3 regions of the Martinezella lusitana genome follow, and region 3 is predicted to be linked to each of the others. Evidence: riboswitches for the same ligand, from Rfam matches in the RefSeq annotation. Region 3 holds a riboswitch; each other region holds the start of a gene.
The links. A riboswitch is a leader RNA that binds a small molecule or an ion and turns the genes downstream of it on or off. The one in region 3 is predicted to bind thiamine pyrophosphate.

Region 1 (5,402 bases), on a different replicon from region 3:
TGCATCCACCGCGATCAGACCTGAGTTCAACCGGATGATCCGAGCTTTTGCTGTAGCCGATTTCGGCAGCCGTTGCATAGCGAGACTCCGCTTAATTGTGACTGCGTTGTATTTTGGCAAGCATTTACGAGGACTTTCAGCCGGATGCCGCGACAAAATTAAGGCAAAATCGCCGCTGAAATGCTGCATTGCGCTTAATGCTGTAAAAATGTGGTCAGTGCCGGGATGTTGTCCTGTGTCAGGAAGCGGTCGATGGGCGCCGAAAGCCGGATCGCGCCGCCGTCGATGAAGACGGCGTGATCGGCGAGGCGCCGGACTTCCGAGGGATCGTGCGAGACGATCAGCACCGTATTGCCGGTTTCGCGGTGGAGCGTGGTCAGAAGTTCGGCCATGCCGGATCGCAGGCCGGGGTCAAGCGCGGCGAAGGGCTCGTCGAGCAACAGGATCGGCTTGTCGCGCACCAGCGCCCGGGCGAAAGCGGTACGTTGCCGCTCGCCGCCGGAGAGCGTGCCCGGTTTGCGCCGTTCGAAACCGGCAAGCCCGACACGCGCTAGCGCCTCCGAAATCCGTTTCCGGTCGTCCGCCGTGAGTTTTAGCGATGGGCTGATGCCCAGCCCGACATTGGTGAAGAGATCGAGATGGGAAAAGAGGTTGTTGTCCTGGAAGACCAGCGATACCGGCCGCTCGGAAGGATGCAGGCCTGTCGCATCCTGCCCGGCGAGCAGGATGCGGCCACGGTCCGGCGTCTCGAAGCCGGCGAGCAGATTGAGGAAGGTCGACTTGCCCGATCCGGATGGGCCGGTGATGGCGATGATCTTGCCGTGCGGCAGATCGCAGTCGAAGCGGAAATCATGCGTGCCGAGCCGCAGCTCGACGCCGGTCATCGCGATGCTCTGTTCCGCCATGTTCTGCCCGTCAGTCATTCCGCCTGCCTTCATCCTCATGCCTGCCCTGTCCGGTCGTGCCGGCAATGGTCAGCAGAAGACATACCAGCCCCAGGATGAAAGCAAGCCCGTCGGCATCGTTGGTGCGGTAGCTGCCGAGCTTGCTGTAGACCAGCCATGGCAGGGTCATCAGGCTATCGGAACCAAAAAGGGCGACGGCGCCGAGATCGCCAAGCGACAGCGCCATGGCGAAGGAGAGGGCGGTGAAGAAGGGTTTGCGCAGGCCAGGCCAGTCGATGAGGCGCAGCCGTGCAAGACCGGTAAGCCCGAGACTGGCGGCGAGGCGCTCCGTGTGGCGGCGGTGGATGATATAGGCCGGTTCGATGACGCGGATGACGAAGGGTAGCGCCATCAGGGCGTTGATGACGATGATTAGCAGGGCGGCGAAGCGGGCGGGGTCGCCGAGCGGCCGCAGCGCCAGGAACCATCCGGTTGCCAGTACGATCGGCGGCACCAGGAGGACCAGCGAGGAGGTGCCGCTCAAACCGATGGTCAGCCCGCGCAGGCCGGGTGTTTTCCGGCGTTCGGTCGATATGGTCGCACGGGCGCGGACGATGGCGAAGGAGGTCAGCACCGCCAGAAGACCGGCGGCAAGAGCGATGGCAAGGCTCGTTGCGGTTGCCTGCAGGAAGATCGTCTGGCTGACGAGTTTCAGAAGATCGGCCTTGAGGCCGGTGACGACCACCGAGGCGAGCGGCAGGCCGATAAACAGGGCGGCGATCAGCAGCAGCGCGCCGTCGGTCCATCGTGCGGCAGGCAATGTCCCGTCGGTGCGCCGCGTTGCACGACCGCTCGTCAACCCGTGCTCGTCCGGCGCTGGCGTTAGCGCCATGGCGCCGAGAATAGCGGCTGTGACGACGATCTGTAGCAGTGACAATGTGACGGCGCGGCCGGGATCGAAATCGAAGCGGAGCGCCTGGTAGATCGCCACCTCGATCGTCGTTGCTGCCGGGCCGCCGCCAAGCGTCAGCACCAGCGTGAAGCTGGTGGCGCAGAGCATGAAGATCAGGCCGGCGATACCGGGGATCAGGCCGCGCAGCACCGGCCATTCGATGAAGCGGAAGACGGAGCCAGGGCGCATGCCGAGCCCGCCGGCCATCAGCCAATATTCCGCCGGCACGCGTTCGAGCCCGGCCAACATCAGGCGGGCCGCCAGTGGCAGGTTGAAGAAGACATGCGCCAAGAGGATGCCCGTCAGCCCGTAGATGCTGATCGGCTGCGACAGGCCAAGCCTCGCCAGCGCCTGATTGAGAATGCCCTGGCGCCCCCAGATGCCGAGCAGGCCGAGCGCGCCGATCAGCACCGGCAGGCCCATGGGAACGGCCATCAGCCGGATCAGCCAGAGCCGACCGGGGAACCGCGGCTGTCGTGCCAGGGAGCGGGCAACCGGGATCGCAAAAAGGATGGAGAGCAGGGTGGAGAGCGTCGCCTGCAGCAGGGTGAAGCGCAACACGCGGAGAAGATAGGGGTCTGCGAGTGGATTGCCGCCGCCGGATCCGATGCCGGCGGCAAGCAGGATGATGATGGCGAGGCCGATGAAGACGGCGATGCCGGCAAGGCTGAATGCCCCGCCGGCTATGGCATGTCGTCTCTCAGGCGCCGTCAGTATCATGTCGGTGTCAGTTGGTGCTGGTGGCCGTTAGCCATTCGTCGATCCAGGCCTTGCGGTTCTTCTCGACGACATCCGGGCTCATCAGGAAGGTCTTGGCGGGAACGACCAGCTTGCTGAAGGCATCCGGCAGCGGCTCGGAGGTGGCGGAGACCGGCATCATCCAGTTGTTGGTCGGGATTGTGTCCTGGAAGCCCGGCGTGACCATGAACTTCAGGAAGTCGCGAGCAAGATCCTTGTTCGGCGACGACTTGATCAGGCCGGCCACTTCGATCTGGATGTAATGTCCTTCGGAGAAGGAGGCCGCCTGATAGCGGTCGGTCTTCTCCTCGATCATGTGATAGGCCGGTGAGGTCGTATAGGAGAGCACCATCGGCGCTTCGCCCTTGGTGAAGAGGCCATAGGCTTCCGACCAGCCGGGCGTCACCGTCAGGATGCGGCCCTTGAGCTTCGTCCAGGCGTCGGCGGCCTTGTCGCCATAGACCGATTTGACCCAGAGCAGCAGACCGAGGCCCGGCGTCGAAGTGCGCGGGTCCTCGATGACGATCTTCTGCGACGGATCGCCCTCGACCAGTTCCTTCAGGCTCTTCGGCGGGTTCTTGATGGTCTGGGTGTCATAGATCACGGCGAAATGGCCGTAGTCATAGGGCACGAAAACATCGTCCTTGAAATCACCTGGGACCTTGAGGGCGGATGTATCGACGCCGCTAGTGTCGAACAGGCCTGTGTCCTTGGCCTCGTCGACGAGGTTGGTGTCGAGGCCGAGAACGACGTCGGCCTTGGTGCCCGCGCCCTCCAGCTTCAGCCGGGAGAGCAGCGCCACGCCATCGGTGACGCTGACGTAGTTGACCGTGCAGCCGCAGGTCTTCTCGAAGGCGGCCTTGACCTTGGCGCCGGGACCCCACTCGGCGGTGAAGCTTTCATAGGTATAGATGGTGAGCGTCTTGTCGGCGGCCTCTGCGGCCTGCGCGGCAAAAAGGTGGTGCCGGTGGCAAAGGCCAGCCCGGCAAAGAATGTCATCAGCGATCGGTTGGGCATGGCAGCGCCTCCTCTTGGTTTCGTCTTGAACGGGAAAAGGGCGCTATGATTTCGTCACGCGTCTAATCCCTCCGCCGGTGTTAGCCGGATCAGGTTCCGCGGGTTGGCCGGTGAAGGCCTCTCAGCCAGATGTCTTTGAAAGACATAAGGCACCCCGTTAGAGCGTTGGCAGGTTTAGCCCCGTGACGAGGGGATGACAAGGGGGTGCCCCCTTGTCGATTGCGAGGATGCGCAGCTTACTCGGCGGCGTGAGCGGCGGCCTGGCTATCGAGCTTCTTGGTGGCGCTCGGGAGCTGGACGTTCTTCAGCGTGATCGAGGTCAGCAGGCCGACAAGGCAGATGGCGGCGGCCGTCATGAACAGCGGGCTGAAGGCGCTGGCATAGGCGCTGGCGACCGCTTCGCGCGTGGCGTCCGGCAGGGCGGCCATCATCTTCGGCGTCAGTTCCTTGATGTTGGTGACGCCGGGAATGGAGACGCCGACATTGCCGAGCTTGGCGGCGATGATGGCGCCGTAGATGGAGATGGCGATGGAGGCGCCGCCCATGCGCGACAGCGTGACGGCGCCGGTCGCCGCTCCGACGTCACGACTGGCGGCGGTGTTCTGGATGCCGATGACCGGCACCTGCTGAGCCAGGCCGATGCCGATGCCATGCAGCAGCATCAGGGCGCCGATAAAGGCGATCGGCGTACCTGCATGAACCTGTGCCAGTGTTGCGAAGGCGATAGTGCTGCAGGCGGCGCTGGCAATCGCAAAGGGCTTGTAGCGGCCCCTGGCCGAAATCAGCCGGCCGGCCGAAAGTGAGCCGCAGACGATGCCGCCGGTCAACAGGATGAAGAGCAGACCCGCCACCGACGGCGACAGGCCGGTCGTCGTTTGCAGGAAGAGTGCGAAATAGTTGACCATGCCGATCGCAACGGCGCCGCTGGTAATGGAGATAATCAGGAGCAGGCCGAAGGTCGGGTTGCGGAACAGCGTTAGCGGCACGATCGGCTCCGGCGCGCGGCGCTCAACGAAGACCCAGGCGACCGCGCAGAGCGCCCCGAAGGCGATGATCCCAAGGCATTGCGGCGACAGCAGCGAACCGAAGAGTTCCGTACCGTCGGCGGCAAGCACGATGCTGGTGGTGGTGAGCGCCAGCAGGATCGCGCCGGCATAGTCGATCTTCGGCTTACGGGCCGGCTTGCGGTAAGGCAGCATGAAGGCGAGGCCGGTGAGCACAATGAAGCCGATCGGCACGTTGACGAGGAAGATCGAGCGCCAGCCGAAGAGGTCGCTCATCGTGCCGCCGAGAACGGGGCCGATGGCACCCGATGCCATCAAGACCAGGCTGGAATAGCTCTGGTAGCGTGCGCGCTCACGCGGCTCGAAGAGGTCGGCGTTGACGGCGAAGATCGACACCAGGATGCCGCCGCCGCCAAGACCCTGCAGGACGCGGGCGGCGATCAGCGTATCCATCGACACCGCAAGACCGCAGACGGCCGAGCCGACGGTGAAGATCGCGATCGCGGTCATCATCACATACTTGCGGCCGAAGAGGTCGCCGAGCTTGCCGTAGACCGGCATGACGGCAGAAAGGGACAGCAGATAGGCAGAGCCGATCCAGCCGAAGCGTTCCAGATGCCCGAATTCGCCGACGATCGTCGGCAGCGCCGTCGATACGATCTGGTTGTCGAGCGTTGCCATGAACATGGCGGTCATCAGGAAGAAGAAGAGGATAAGCCGGCGGCGGTGATCCGCAACGAGCGGCGCGGGCGTGGTCTGCATGTCCATGGAACGAGAAATCCGAGCTTGCCTGGAGTGCCGCGCGTT
Region 2 (5,402 bases), 740 kb from region 3:
ATCCCGCCCGCGAGCCAGGATGCGGCATGGCCGAACCCTGGGCGCGGGTCGAAGACGGTGATGTCGGCGCCGCGAGCGTAGAGCTCATGCGCGACGGTGAGGCCGGCGACGCCGACCCCTTTGACAAGGACGCGCATCTCAGCCGGCCGAAGGCTCGACGGCATCGATCGGCATATAGAGATCGCCGCCCTCGCGATATTTTGCCGCCATTGCCTCCAGACCCTCCTTCTGCGCCTCGGCGCGGATGTCGTGGGAGATCCGCATGGAGCAGAATTTCGGGCCGCACATGGAGCAGAAATGCGCGACCTTGTGTGCCTCCTTCGGCAAAGTCTCGTCATGGAAGCTGCGGGCGGTTTCCGGGTCCAGCGAGAGGTTGAACTGATCCTCCCAGCGGAATTCGAAGCGGGCACGGGAGAGCGCGTCGTCGCGCAGTTGCGCTGCCGGATGCCCCTTGGCGAGATCGGCGGCGTGGGCGGCGATCTTGTAGGTGATGACGCCGGTCTTGACGTCGTTGCGATCCGGAAGACCCAGATGCTCCTTAGGCGTAACGTAGCAGAGCATCGCCGTGCCGAACCAGCCGATCATCGCCGCACCAATGCCGGAGGTGATGTGGTCGTAGCCGGGCGCGATGTCGGTCGTGAGCGGCCCGAGCGTATAGAAGGGCGCCTCGCCGCAGACCTTGAGCTGCTTATCCATGTTCTCCTTGATCTTGTGCATCGGCACATGGCCGGGGCCTTCGATCATCACCTGGCAATCCTTAGCCCAGGCGATCTTGGTCAGCTCTCCCAACGTTTCCAGCTCGGCAAACTGGGCGGCATCATTGGCATCGGCGATCGAACCGGGGCGCAGGCCGTCGCCGAGCGAGAAGGAGACGTCATAGGCGCGGCAGATGTCGCAGATCTCCTCGAAATGCTCGTAGAGGAAGCTTTCGCGGTGATGATGGAGACACCACTTGGCCATGATAGAACCGCCGCGCGAGACGATGCCGGTGACGCGATTGACGGTGAGCGGAATGTAGTGGAGCCGCACGCCGGCATGGATGGTGAAATAGTCGACGCCCTGTTCGGCCTGCTCGATCAGCGTGTCGCGATAGACCTCCCAGGTCAGGTTCTCGGCAATACCTTCGACCTTCTCCAGCGCCTGGTAAAGCGGCACGGTGCCGATCGGTAGCGGTGAGTTGCGGATGATCCATTCGCGGATATTGTGGATATTGCGGCCGGTCGAAAGATCCATGACGGTATCGGCACCCCAACGCGCCGCCCAGACCATCTTTTCGACCTCTTCGGCCATCGACGAGGTGACGGCGGAATTGCCGATATTGGCGTTGATCTTCACCAGGAAATTGCGGCCGATGATCATCGGCTCGGCTTCCGGATGGTTGATATTGGCAGGGATGATCGCCCGTCCCGCCGCGACTTCCTGACGGACGAACTCGGGCGTCACATGATCCGGAATATGGGCGCCGAAGCTTTCGCCGTCGCGAACCATGGCCTCCGCCTGCGCCTTGCGGCCGAGGTTTTCGCGGATGGCGATGAACTCCATCTCGGACGTGATGATGCCGGCGCGCGCATAGGCGAGCTGGGTGACGGCCTTGTCGTCCTTTGCCCGCAGCGGCTGGCGCAGCGTGGGAAATTCCGGTGTCAGCCGCTCGCCGCTAGCAAAGCCGTTGTCCTCGGGGCGGACATGGCGGCCCTGATAGGATTCGACGTCGCCACGGGCGAGCACCCATTCGCGGCGCAGATCAGGGAGACCCTGCTCGATACGAATGTCGGCACCCTCGATTGTGTAGGGGCCGGAGGAATCATAGACGATGACAGGCGGCTCGCCCGATGTCGGGTGGAGGCTGATTTCGCGCATCGGCACGCGAATGTCTGGGTGGATGTCTCCCGGAATGTAGATCTTCCGGGATGCCGGCAAGGGGCCGGTGGTGACTGTCGGGGTTACATTCTTTGCGGCGATATTCATGGTTTGAGGCTCCAAGTTGCGATTGGAGACCCAGTCCTCAGCCGGAATGATGAAAAGACGCCGGCTCAAGGATTCCACGCGTGAATCCGTAAGCCTTTCGAGCGCTTGCACCGTCCCTACGCCAGTATGAACTGGATCAGGTTCAACGGGTCACTGCGCCACAATCGGCAAAGCCGAGTTGTCCAGCAGTATCTCAGCCCCTTGCCGGGACCCCCCTGGTGAATGTCGTGAAGGCTATGCTTTCGGTTCGGGTCATGTCAACCCCGCAGGTGAGGCGATGACACTGAGGCTTGGCCGCGAGGCTGTCCGGCCAAGCGACACTGCTACGTCTTGGGCGCGCTCGTCGTTTCGCGGGTGACGAGTTCGAAGCCGACATCCAGACGGCTCTCCGTCGGTTGCGGGACGGTGCCGTCCGGCTCCAGGATAGCCAGTAGCAACTCTCCGGTTTTTCGACCGATCATTGCGGCATCGACGCGGATGGTCGACAAGGCCGGCACGCATTGGCGGGCAATGTCGAAATCACCGAAGCCGAGAATGGAAAGGTCGTCCGGGATGACGATCTTGCGGCGGTGACATTCCATCAGCGCGCCGACGGCGGAAATGTCGGAAACCGCAAAGACGGCCTGAACGTCGGGCGCCCGCTGGAGAAGCGTGCTCAGCGCCTCAGCCCCGTGATCGTAGGACGAGGGCGCGGCATTCTGGCGAACGATGAAGTCGTCGGAAAGATCTGCCTCACGGAGGGTCGCGGCAAATCCGAGCAGGCGACTTTCGCCGCGAAAGTCGGTAGCGTCCGCGGTCACGGCCGATCCGATGGCGCCGATGCGGCGATGGCCGAGAGAGATGAGATGCCGGGCCGCCAGCCGCCCGACCTCGTAGTTGGAAAAGCCGACCGCATGGTCGATTGGGTGTTCCGACGCGTCCCAGATTTCGACGATCGGAATGCCCGCCCGCAGCAGCATCTCGTTGGTCGCCTTGGTGTGGACCGCGCTGGCGATGACGATCGCATCCGGGCGTCGCGCCAGCATGGCGCGAACGATGCGCTCCTCCTCCGCCAGGCTGTACAGGGTATAGCCGATCAGGAGCTGGTAGTCGGCGGCGCGCAGCGCACCCGCGAGGCCCTGTGCGGTGTCGGCGAAATTGGCGTTGGTCAGCGTCGGCAGGATCGCGGTGATGAAGTTGGTCCGGCGCGAGGAAAGTGAGCTGGCGGTCCGGTCCGGCACGTAGCCGAGTTGCTCGATCGCCGTCATCACGCGATTGCGTGTTGGTTCGGCGACCAGCGTCGGATCAGCCAGCACGCGCGACACGGTCATCTTCGAAACGCCGGCAAGCCGCGAGACGTCGCTCATGGTCGCCTTGCGGGATATGTCTGAAGGATGCGCCACGTTTTCCCCTGTTTTTGGTTCACGCAATCCGTTGGTAGACGAGATGATAGAACCGGCCGTCGCACATGCTCATCATCTCGTCGGTGATGGCGCGACCTTCCAGGCGAACGGGCGAGACGAGTGCCTCTTCCACAGCTTCCATCGTCGGATAATCGATTTCCTGGACCATGATGATCGGCGCGGCTCCGGGGTCGCTACGCCCGGTGCGCATCACACGCACTGCCTGGGCATTCGGCATGCGCTTCCACACGGGTAGCAGCTTTTCCTCGACGATGCGAAAGAATTCCTCTTCGCGGCCGGCATGGATTGCGCCCTCGAAAATCGCGGACCGTGTGAACATGAATTTTCCTCCCTTGAGACTGTGTCGAAACAGCGGTGTCTTATCTGACTTGCAATGATACCGGTAACATGTTCTATTGCAACCACCAACCGAAATGGCGCGAGCCGGATCGGGAGCGGCGGATGAATGTTGGGATTATCATTCTAATTCCGCGAGAACGGAGTAATCGGTTCAGGACTGCTGGCTTTGGCAGGGCGGTTTTTTCATTCAGTTTTCCTATGTTACCGCAAACATAGGTGCCGTGAATAAGTTGGTAGTTTCCACCGCGAGAGCTCCGGGGAGTGGGCAGCGGCGGAGTGTGACAAAGCAACAGATGGAGGAGCATCATGAACATTTCGAAATCCCTGCGCGGGGTCATGGCAGCGGTCGGTATTGTCGCCACGGGGCTGCTCGCGACGACACAGGCGCATGCGACGACGCTGAACGACATCATTTCGCGCGGCAAGGTGCGCATCGGCGTTCTCACCGGTGCGCCGCCGATGGGCATGATCGATGAAAAGGGCAATCCGAGCGGCTATGACGTCGACGTCGCCAATCTGATTGCCGGCTATCTCTCTCTGCCGGTGGAACTGGTTCCGCTGACGCCGCCTTCGCGTATTCCGGCGTTGCAGACCGGCAAGGTGGACTTCCTCGTCGCAACACTGGCGCCGACCGGCGAGCGGGCGAAGACGGTGATGTTCACCCAGCCCTACAGCGCTTTCAACATGGACATCATTTCCGGTCCGGACCAGAAATTTACCCAGCTGTCGGATCTCCAAGGCAAGCGCGTGGCGGTGAACCGTGGTTCGTCGCAGGAAACGGCATTGCGCAAGGCGGCGGTTCCCGGTCTAGAAATCGTTGTCTATGAGGATGATTCCACCAGCGCGCAGGCGCTGATCGCCGGCCAGACCGACGCGGCGGCCGTGCCGTCCACGGTTGGCGAGGCGATCATCAAGCAGCGTCCGGATGCGGGTCTGCAGGTCGGCTTCACCTTCTTCCAGCAGGGTAACTCCATGGCGACGAAGATCGATGATTTCGAACTGCGCCAATGGCTGAATACCTCAATCTATCTCATGAAAGTCTCCGGTGATCTCGACAAGATCTCGGTGAAGTGGACCGGCCGGCCGATGGCGCAGCTTCCGTCCTTCTGATCGGGTTTGCGTCCGTGCCCGCCGGCGGAAAACATTCGCCGGCGGGCCGCGAAACCTCAACGGAGGTCCTTTTCCATGTCCTATACATTTCAATTCAGCGCCCTGGCGCAATATCAGGGTGAGTTCCTGAGCGGTCTCTGGTTGACCATCAGGCTTTCGGTTCTGTCCATCATCCTCGGCTCGGCCTTCGGCATCGTGCTTGCCTCGCTGCGTTCCGTCCGGGGCAGGTGGGTGCGGTTTCTGGTCGACGCCTATGTCGAGGTCATCCGCAATACGCCCTTCCTGGTCCAGCTTTTCATCGTCTATTTCGGGCTGCCGGGTATCGGCCTGAGGGTTGGCGCCGATACGGCTGCACTGATCGGCATGACCATCAATCTCGCTGCCTATTCGACGGAAATCATCCGAGCGGGTATCGAGGCGGTGCACAAATCCCAGATCGAGGCGGGCGAGGCGCTCGGCTTCACGCGCTTCCAGATCTATCGCCATGTCATCATCGTGCCGGCCGTTGCCAAGGTCTATCCGGCGCTGTGCAGCCAGTTCGTGCTGATGATGCTGGCATCGAGCGTCTGCTCGGCGATCTCGACC
Region 3 (5,402 bases):
TGCGCATGATAGGCGCCGACTGCCGCGAAAGCTGGCGCGGAAATGGTCGATGCGGTCGACGAACCGAAGGCCAGATCCAGCGGCCGGGGCAATGGACCGTGGCCATACATGTTAAGGCCAGTCACGGGTTCGCAATCCAGCCTCTCGTCTCCGCCGGACACCAGACAAGCGAGAAGCTCATCACGATCATTGTCCAACTGGCTGCTCGAGGCGGGGCCGGAGGCACGGTCGTCAAAGCTCTCTTGCATGCGCGGCATTCCCCTTGCGGTCCTTCATCGACGCACTTCGAATGCGCGCATCGATGTCTATGAGACATTTGGCCAAACAAGATGGAGCGAGGCTGACGTGCCGATCGGAAAAGCATCGGTAGTCGCAAATATGAAAAGCCCGCCGCCATGATGGCGACGGGCTCAAGCACGAATGAGTAGGTTGCTTAGCCAGCGGCCGTAAGCTTGTCCTGGGTCTTGGTGTCGAAATCGCTGGCGTCGTGACGCTCATGCAATTGGTCGGCGGGATCGCCGGACAGGCGATTGACCTTGCGACCGCGCTTCACGGCCGGTCGTGCAAAGATTGCCTCGGCCCAGCGCTGGACATTCTTGTAATCCTGCACCTGAAGGAACTCGGCCGCGCCATACTGCCAGCCCTTCACTAGTCCGCCATACCAGGGCCAGACGGCAATATCGGCGATCGTATAGTCCTTTCCACCCAGATATTCGCTTTCGGCGAGACGGCGGTCGAGAACGTCGAGCTCGCGCTTCACCTCCATGGCGAAACGGTCGATCGCGTATTCGATCTTTGTCGGCGCATAGGCGTAGAAATGGCCAAAGCCGCCACCGAGATAAGGAGCGCTGCCCATCTGCCAGAACAGCCAAGACAGGCATTCGGCGCGCGCCGGCTGTTCGGTCGGCAGGAACGCCCCGAATTTTTCGGCGAGATAGGTCAGGATTGAACCGGATTCGAAGACCCGGATCGGGGTCGGGCCGCTACGATCTAGCAGCGCCGGAATCTTGGAGTTTGGATTAACATCAACGAAACCGCTTCCGAACTGATCGCCGTCGCCGATCTTGATCAGCCAGGCATCGTACTCGGCGCCGCTATGGCCCAGCGCCAGCAACTCCTCGAGCAAGATCGTGACCTTCACCCCGTTCGGTGTTCCCAGCGAATAGAGCTGGAGAGGATGGCGGCCGACCGGCAATTCCTTTTCGTGCGTCGGCCCGGCGATCGGACGATTGATATTGGCAAACTGGCCGCCATTCGCCTTGTTCCAGACCCAGATCTTCGGCGGCGTGTATTCGGCAGAATCGGTCATGCTCAAACTCCTGATTTTCGGCGGATACAATTGCGACGTACCGACCGATCTAGCGCGTTCTCTATTACGCACATAGGGGCATGATCAATTTTTACGAGAGGGCGGGATCACATTGGCGTCAGGATTTGCGCGTGAGGATCTGACTGGTTCCCAGTCGGGTCGCCGGAGAAATTCGGCTCGGCCCAAAACGAAAAAGCCTGCCGCGGGAGGAGGTGCGGCAGGCTTTTCGAAAAGAACCGAACAGCAGCTGGGAGGAGGAGTGCTGCCGTTCCCGCAGGCGACCTTGGGAGGAGGATAAGGGCGCCCGCATCATCGAAGCTCTGCGGGAGGAGGTGCATTGCTTCGATGAATATGACTATACACTAGACCTGCTTACTTCATAGGCATTTATTTGCAAGGCAGCTATGCATTATGCGAAAATCGGGCGGCTTTCAGGCGGCAAGCCCCTCACCCGGAAACGCCGCGCTTCGCCTGTGGCGCGTACAAAGCAAAAGCGCCCGCTCGGGAGGAAGCAGGCGCTAGCAGAATTTTGACTGTAGATCAGCGTTTTACGCTGTTAGCGAACAACGGCCGCACGAGCGACGTTGCGGATTTCGCTACGGCCGATGCCGAGGTCATGCAGTTCGCGCGTGGACATACGGCCCAGTTCGGCGACCGTCTGACGATACTTGAGCCAGTTATTAAAAGAGCGTGCTACGTTCATGATGATCCCCTTTCCTAGGGTATTCGAAGCAGAGCTGCCGTGCTTGGCGCTCCATCCGCTCCGATGAGAGTGATGTAGTGCGAAACCCTCGTTGATTGTATAGCTAAGGTCTCAATGCACCCATGCAACTGATGCATGGGTTGCGGAGCTGCCTCGCGGTGTCCGCTCGCTTTGGCTCACCTCGATTACGATACGGCCGACGATTTTCTGGTGACAGCGCAGCCGTTCTCTGCGAAAAAGACGGTGATGAGAGACAGGGGCGTCCGTCGATGACGGGCTGAGAAGCACCCTTTGAACCTGAACCAGATCATGCTGGCGGAGGGAGTCGCTCGGGGTCTCGGCACGCTGCGTCGTCTCCCTTCGCGTCTCGCCCCGCCCGAAAGGGCGACATGCAAGACCCGACCACTCCCGGCACTCTGTTAACGGCCATGCGGGCAAACCCGCCGCTGGTGCAATGCATCACCAATTTCGTCGCGATGAACATCGCCGCCAATGTGATGCTCGCCGCCGGTGCCTCTCCCGCGATGGTGCATGCGGAGGAGGAAGCCGGCGAATTCGCCGCCATCTCCGGCGCGTTGACGATCAATATCGGCACGCTTTCCAGCGGCTGGCTCGCCGGCATGACATCAGCGGCGCAGGCGGCAAACAAAGCGGGCAAGCCTTGGGTTCTCGATCCCGTCGCCCACTACGCCACGTCCTTCCGGCGAAAGGCAGTCGCCGGGTTGCTGGATCTGCATCCGACGGTCATTCGGGGCAATGCCTCGGAAATCATTGCGCTTGCCGGCGGCACCAGCCGTGGCCAGGGCGTTGATAGCCGGGATCCTGTCGAACTGGCAGAGGAAGCCGCCGTCCTGCTTGCCCAAAAGCATCACACGGTCGTTGCAGTCACCGGCGCCACGGATTTCGTCACCGACGGAAACAAGGCCAGCCGCATAGAGGGCGGCTCGCCGCTCATGCCGCAGGTGACCGCGCTTGGTTGCTCGCTGACCTGCCTCGTTGGCGCCTTCGCGGCGACAAGACCGGATCAACCGTTCGCCGCAACGGTCGCGGCACTGGCCGTCTTCGCAGTGGCGGGCGAGCAAGCAGGCCGCGAAGCTGACGGACCCGGTTCGTTTTCATGGCGTTTCCTCGATACACTGGCCGGGCTCGATGAAAAGGCGATCGACAGCGAAGCTAGGATCATCTCGCTATGAAGCACTTCGATCTCTCTCTTTACCTCGTGCTCGACCCGGTGCTCTGCGCCGGTATCGGCATGGTGGAAACCGCACGCGCCGCAGTCGCCGGTGGCGCCACCATCGTGCAACTGCGCGACAAGCAAGCTTCGACCGCAAGCATGATCGAAACCGGCCTCGTGCTGAAGCAGGCTCTGGCGGGCACCGGCGCGCGCCTTATCGTCAACGACGACATCGAGGCGGCAATCGCGATCGGCGCCGACGGCTTGCATATCGGCCAGGACGACATGGACGCCCTTACCGCCCGCCGACTGATCGGCCCCGATATGATCCTCGGCCTTTCGGTGGAAACAGAGGCGCTTGCTGCCGCCATTGATCCTGACCTCGTGGACTATGCCGGGATCGGTCCCGTTTTCGCGACACCGACAAAGCCCGACCACAAGCAGCCGATCGGTTTTGCAGGCCTTGCCCGCATGATCGATCTCTGCCCCGTTCCGTCCGTTGCGATTGGCGGCTTGAAGGCCGTGCATGCGGCAGACGCCCTTTTGGCCGGTGCTGACGGCATCGCCCTCGTTTCCGCCATCTGCGGCACCTCGGATCCGCAGGCCGCAGCCGCCGAAATCGCGAGAGCTATCAGGGAGGCACGCCAATGATCCGCAACGTTCTTTCCATCGCCGGCTCCGACCCGTCCGGCGGCGCCGGTATCCAGGCGGATCTGAAGGCGTTTTCGGCACGCGGCGTCTATGGGATGGCGGTGCTGACTGCGTTGACGGCCCAGAACACCCAAGGTGTGTCCTGCGTTCATCCTGTCCCGCCGCAATTCGTCGCCGATCAGATCGAGGCGATCTTTGCCGATATCCGCGTTGACGCCGTAAAGATCGGCATGATCGCGAATGCGGGCATCGCAGAGGCCGTCGTTGAGGCACTCGCCCCGCATCGAGGCATTCCGATCGTCCTTGATCCGGTGATGATTGCCAAGGGAGGTGCCGCGCTGCTCGCCGCCGACGCCGTTAACATTCTGACCCAGCGGCTTCTTCCGCTCGCAACGCTGCTGACACCCAATTTGCCCGAGGCGGCGGCTCTTCTGCACGAACCGGTCGCCGAAGATCGCGAGACGATGGCGCGGCAGGCACAAGCTCTGGCAAAACTCGGGCCACTGGCCGTTCTGATCAAGGGAGGACATCTCGATAGCGATGAAAGCCCTGATGTGCTGGCAAGTCCGGAAGGCCTGATGTGGTTCGAAGCCAGCCGCGTTCCGACCAAGAACACGCACGGAACCGGCTGCACCCTCTCGAGTGCCCTGGCCGCCGAGATCGCCAAGGGCGCGACGCTGACGGAAGCCGTCGCCACCGCCAAGCAGTACCTCGCAGGCGCCGTTGCCGCGGCCGGAACGCTTTCGGTTGGTAGCGGCCACGGGCCGGTTCAGCATTTTCACGCGCTATGGCCAGACACAGAAGGACAACCGAAATGAGCCTGCCTCTTAACCAGCAGATCGTCATCGTCTCCGGCGCCGGCCGTGGCTTCGGCGCTGCGATCGCAGCAGCCTTCGCCCGCGAAGGTGCGAAGGTCGCCATCAATTATCGCACCAGCCGCGAGCCCGCCGAGGCGCTTGCCGCCCGGCTCGGCGACCATGCCCAAGCGTTTCAGGCGGATATCCGCAGCCGAGACGAAACGGAAAGGCTGGTGGAAGAAGTCACCGCCCATTTCGGCGCACCGACGACAATCGTCCACAATGCGCTTGCCGATTTCAGCTTCAACGGCGATGCCCGCCCGAAGCTTGATGCATTGAGCTGGACGGCAGTAGCCGCGCAACTCGACACCGCCCTGCAAGGTGCGCTCAATCTCATTCAGGCCGCGCGCCCTTCCATGGCGAAAGCTGGCTTCGGCCGCGTCGTCACCATCGGCACAAACCTCTTCCAGAACCCTGTCGTGCCCTATCATGACTACACAGCCGCCAAGGCTGCCCTGCTCTCACTGACACGAACGGCCGCCGCCGAACTCGGGCCACAGGGCATTACGGTCAACATGGTGTCGGGTGGCCTGCTCCGCACCACCGATGCCAGCAGCGCCACGCCGGAAGCTGTGTTCGATCTCATTGCCGCCAACACACCCTTGCGCCGTGTAACGACACCGGAAGAGGCCGCGGATGCCGTCCTCTTTTTCGCAAGCCCCTGGGCGCGAGCGGTAACCGGCCAGAACCTGATCGTGGATGGCGGGC

Region 1: linked by a shared signal. The riboswitch ahead of thiB (thiamine ABC transporter substrate binding subunit) and the one ahead of thiM (hydroxyethylthiazole kinase) in region 3 are both predicted to bind thiamine pyrophosphate.
Region 2: linked by a shared signal. The riboswitch ahead of thiC (phosphomethylpyrimidine synthase ThiC) and the one ahead of thiM (hydroxyethylthiazole kinase) in region 3 are both predicted to bind thiamine pyrophosphate.

The regions. Positions count from the first base shown of each region.
Region 1 covers NZ_CP050308.1:2,310,839-2,316,240, reverse strand. Annotated here, with positions in the region: gene HB780_RS24940 (thiamine ABC transporter ATP-binding protein) at 195-923, opposite strand; gene thiP (thiamine/thiamine pyrophosphate ABC transporter permease ThiP) at 916-2,556, opposite strand; gene thiB (thiamine ABC transporter substrate binding subunit) at 2,564-3,568, opposite strand; TPP riboswitch at 3,641-3,758, opposite strand; gene HB780_RS24925 (MDR family MFS transporter) at 3,828-5,363, opposite strand.
Region 2 covers NZ_CP050307.1:60,504-65,905, forward strand. Annotated here, with positions in the region: gene thiO (glycine oxidase ThiO) at 1-137, opposite strand, end outside; gene thiC (phosphomethylpyrimidine synthase ThiC) at 139-1,965, opposite strand; TPP riboswitch at 2,061-2,192, opposite strand; gene HB780_RS03275 (LacI family DNA-binding transcriptional regulator) at 2,289-3,311, opposite strand; gene HB780_RS03280 (EthD domain-containing protein) at 3,367-3,687, opposite strand; gene HB780_RS03285 (transporter substrate-binding domain-containing protein) at 4,014-4,817, shown strand; gene HB780_RS03290 (amino acid ABC transporter permease) at 4,893-5,402, shown strand, end outside.
Region 3 covers NZ_CP050307.1:802,827-808,228, reverse strand. Annotated here, with positions in the region: gene HB780_RS06780 (hypothetical protein) at 1-248, opposite strand, end outside; gene yghU (glutathione-dependent disulfide-bond oxidoreductase) at 434-1,309, opposite strand; gene HB780_RS06770 (DUF1127 domain-containing protein) at 1,866-2,012, opposite strand; TPP riboswitch at 2,258-2,353, shown strand; gene thiM (hydroxyethylthiazole kinase) at 2,402-3,205, shown strand; gene thiE (thiamine phosphate synthase) at 3,202-3,837, shown strand; gene thiD (bifunctional hydroxymethylpyrimidine kinase/phosphomethylpyrimidine kinase) at 3,834-4,655, shown strand; gene HB780_RS06750 (3-oxoacyl-ACP reductase) at 4,652-5,402, shown strand, end outside.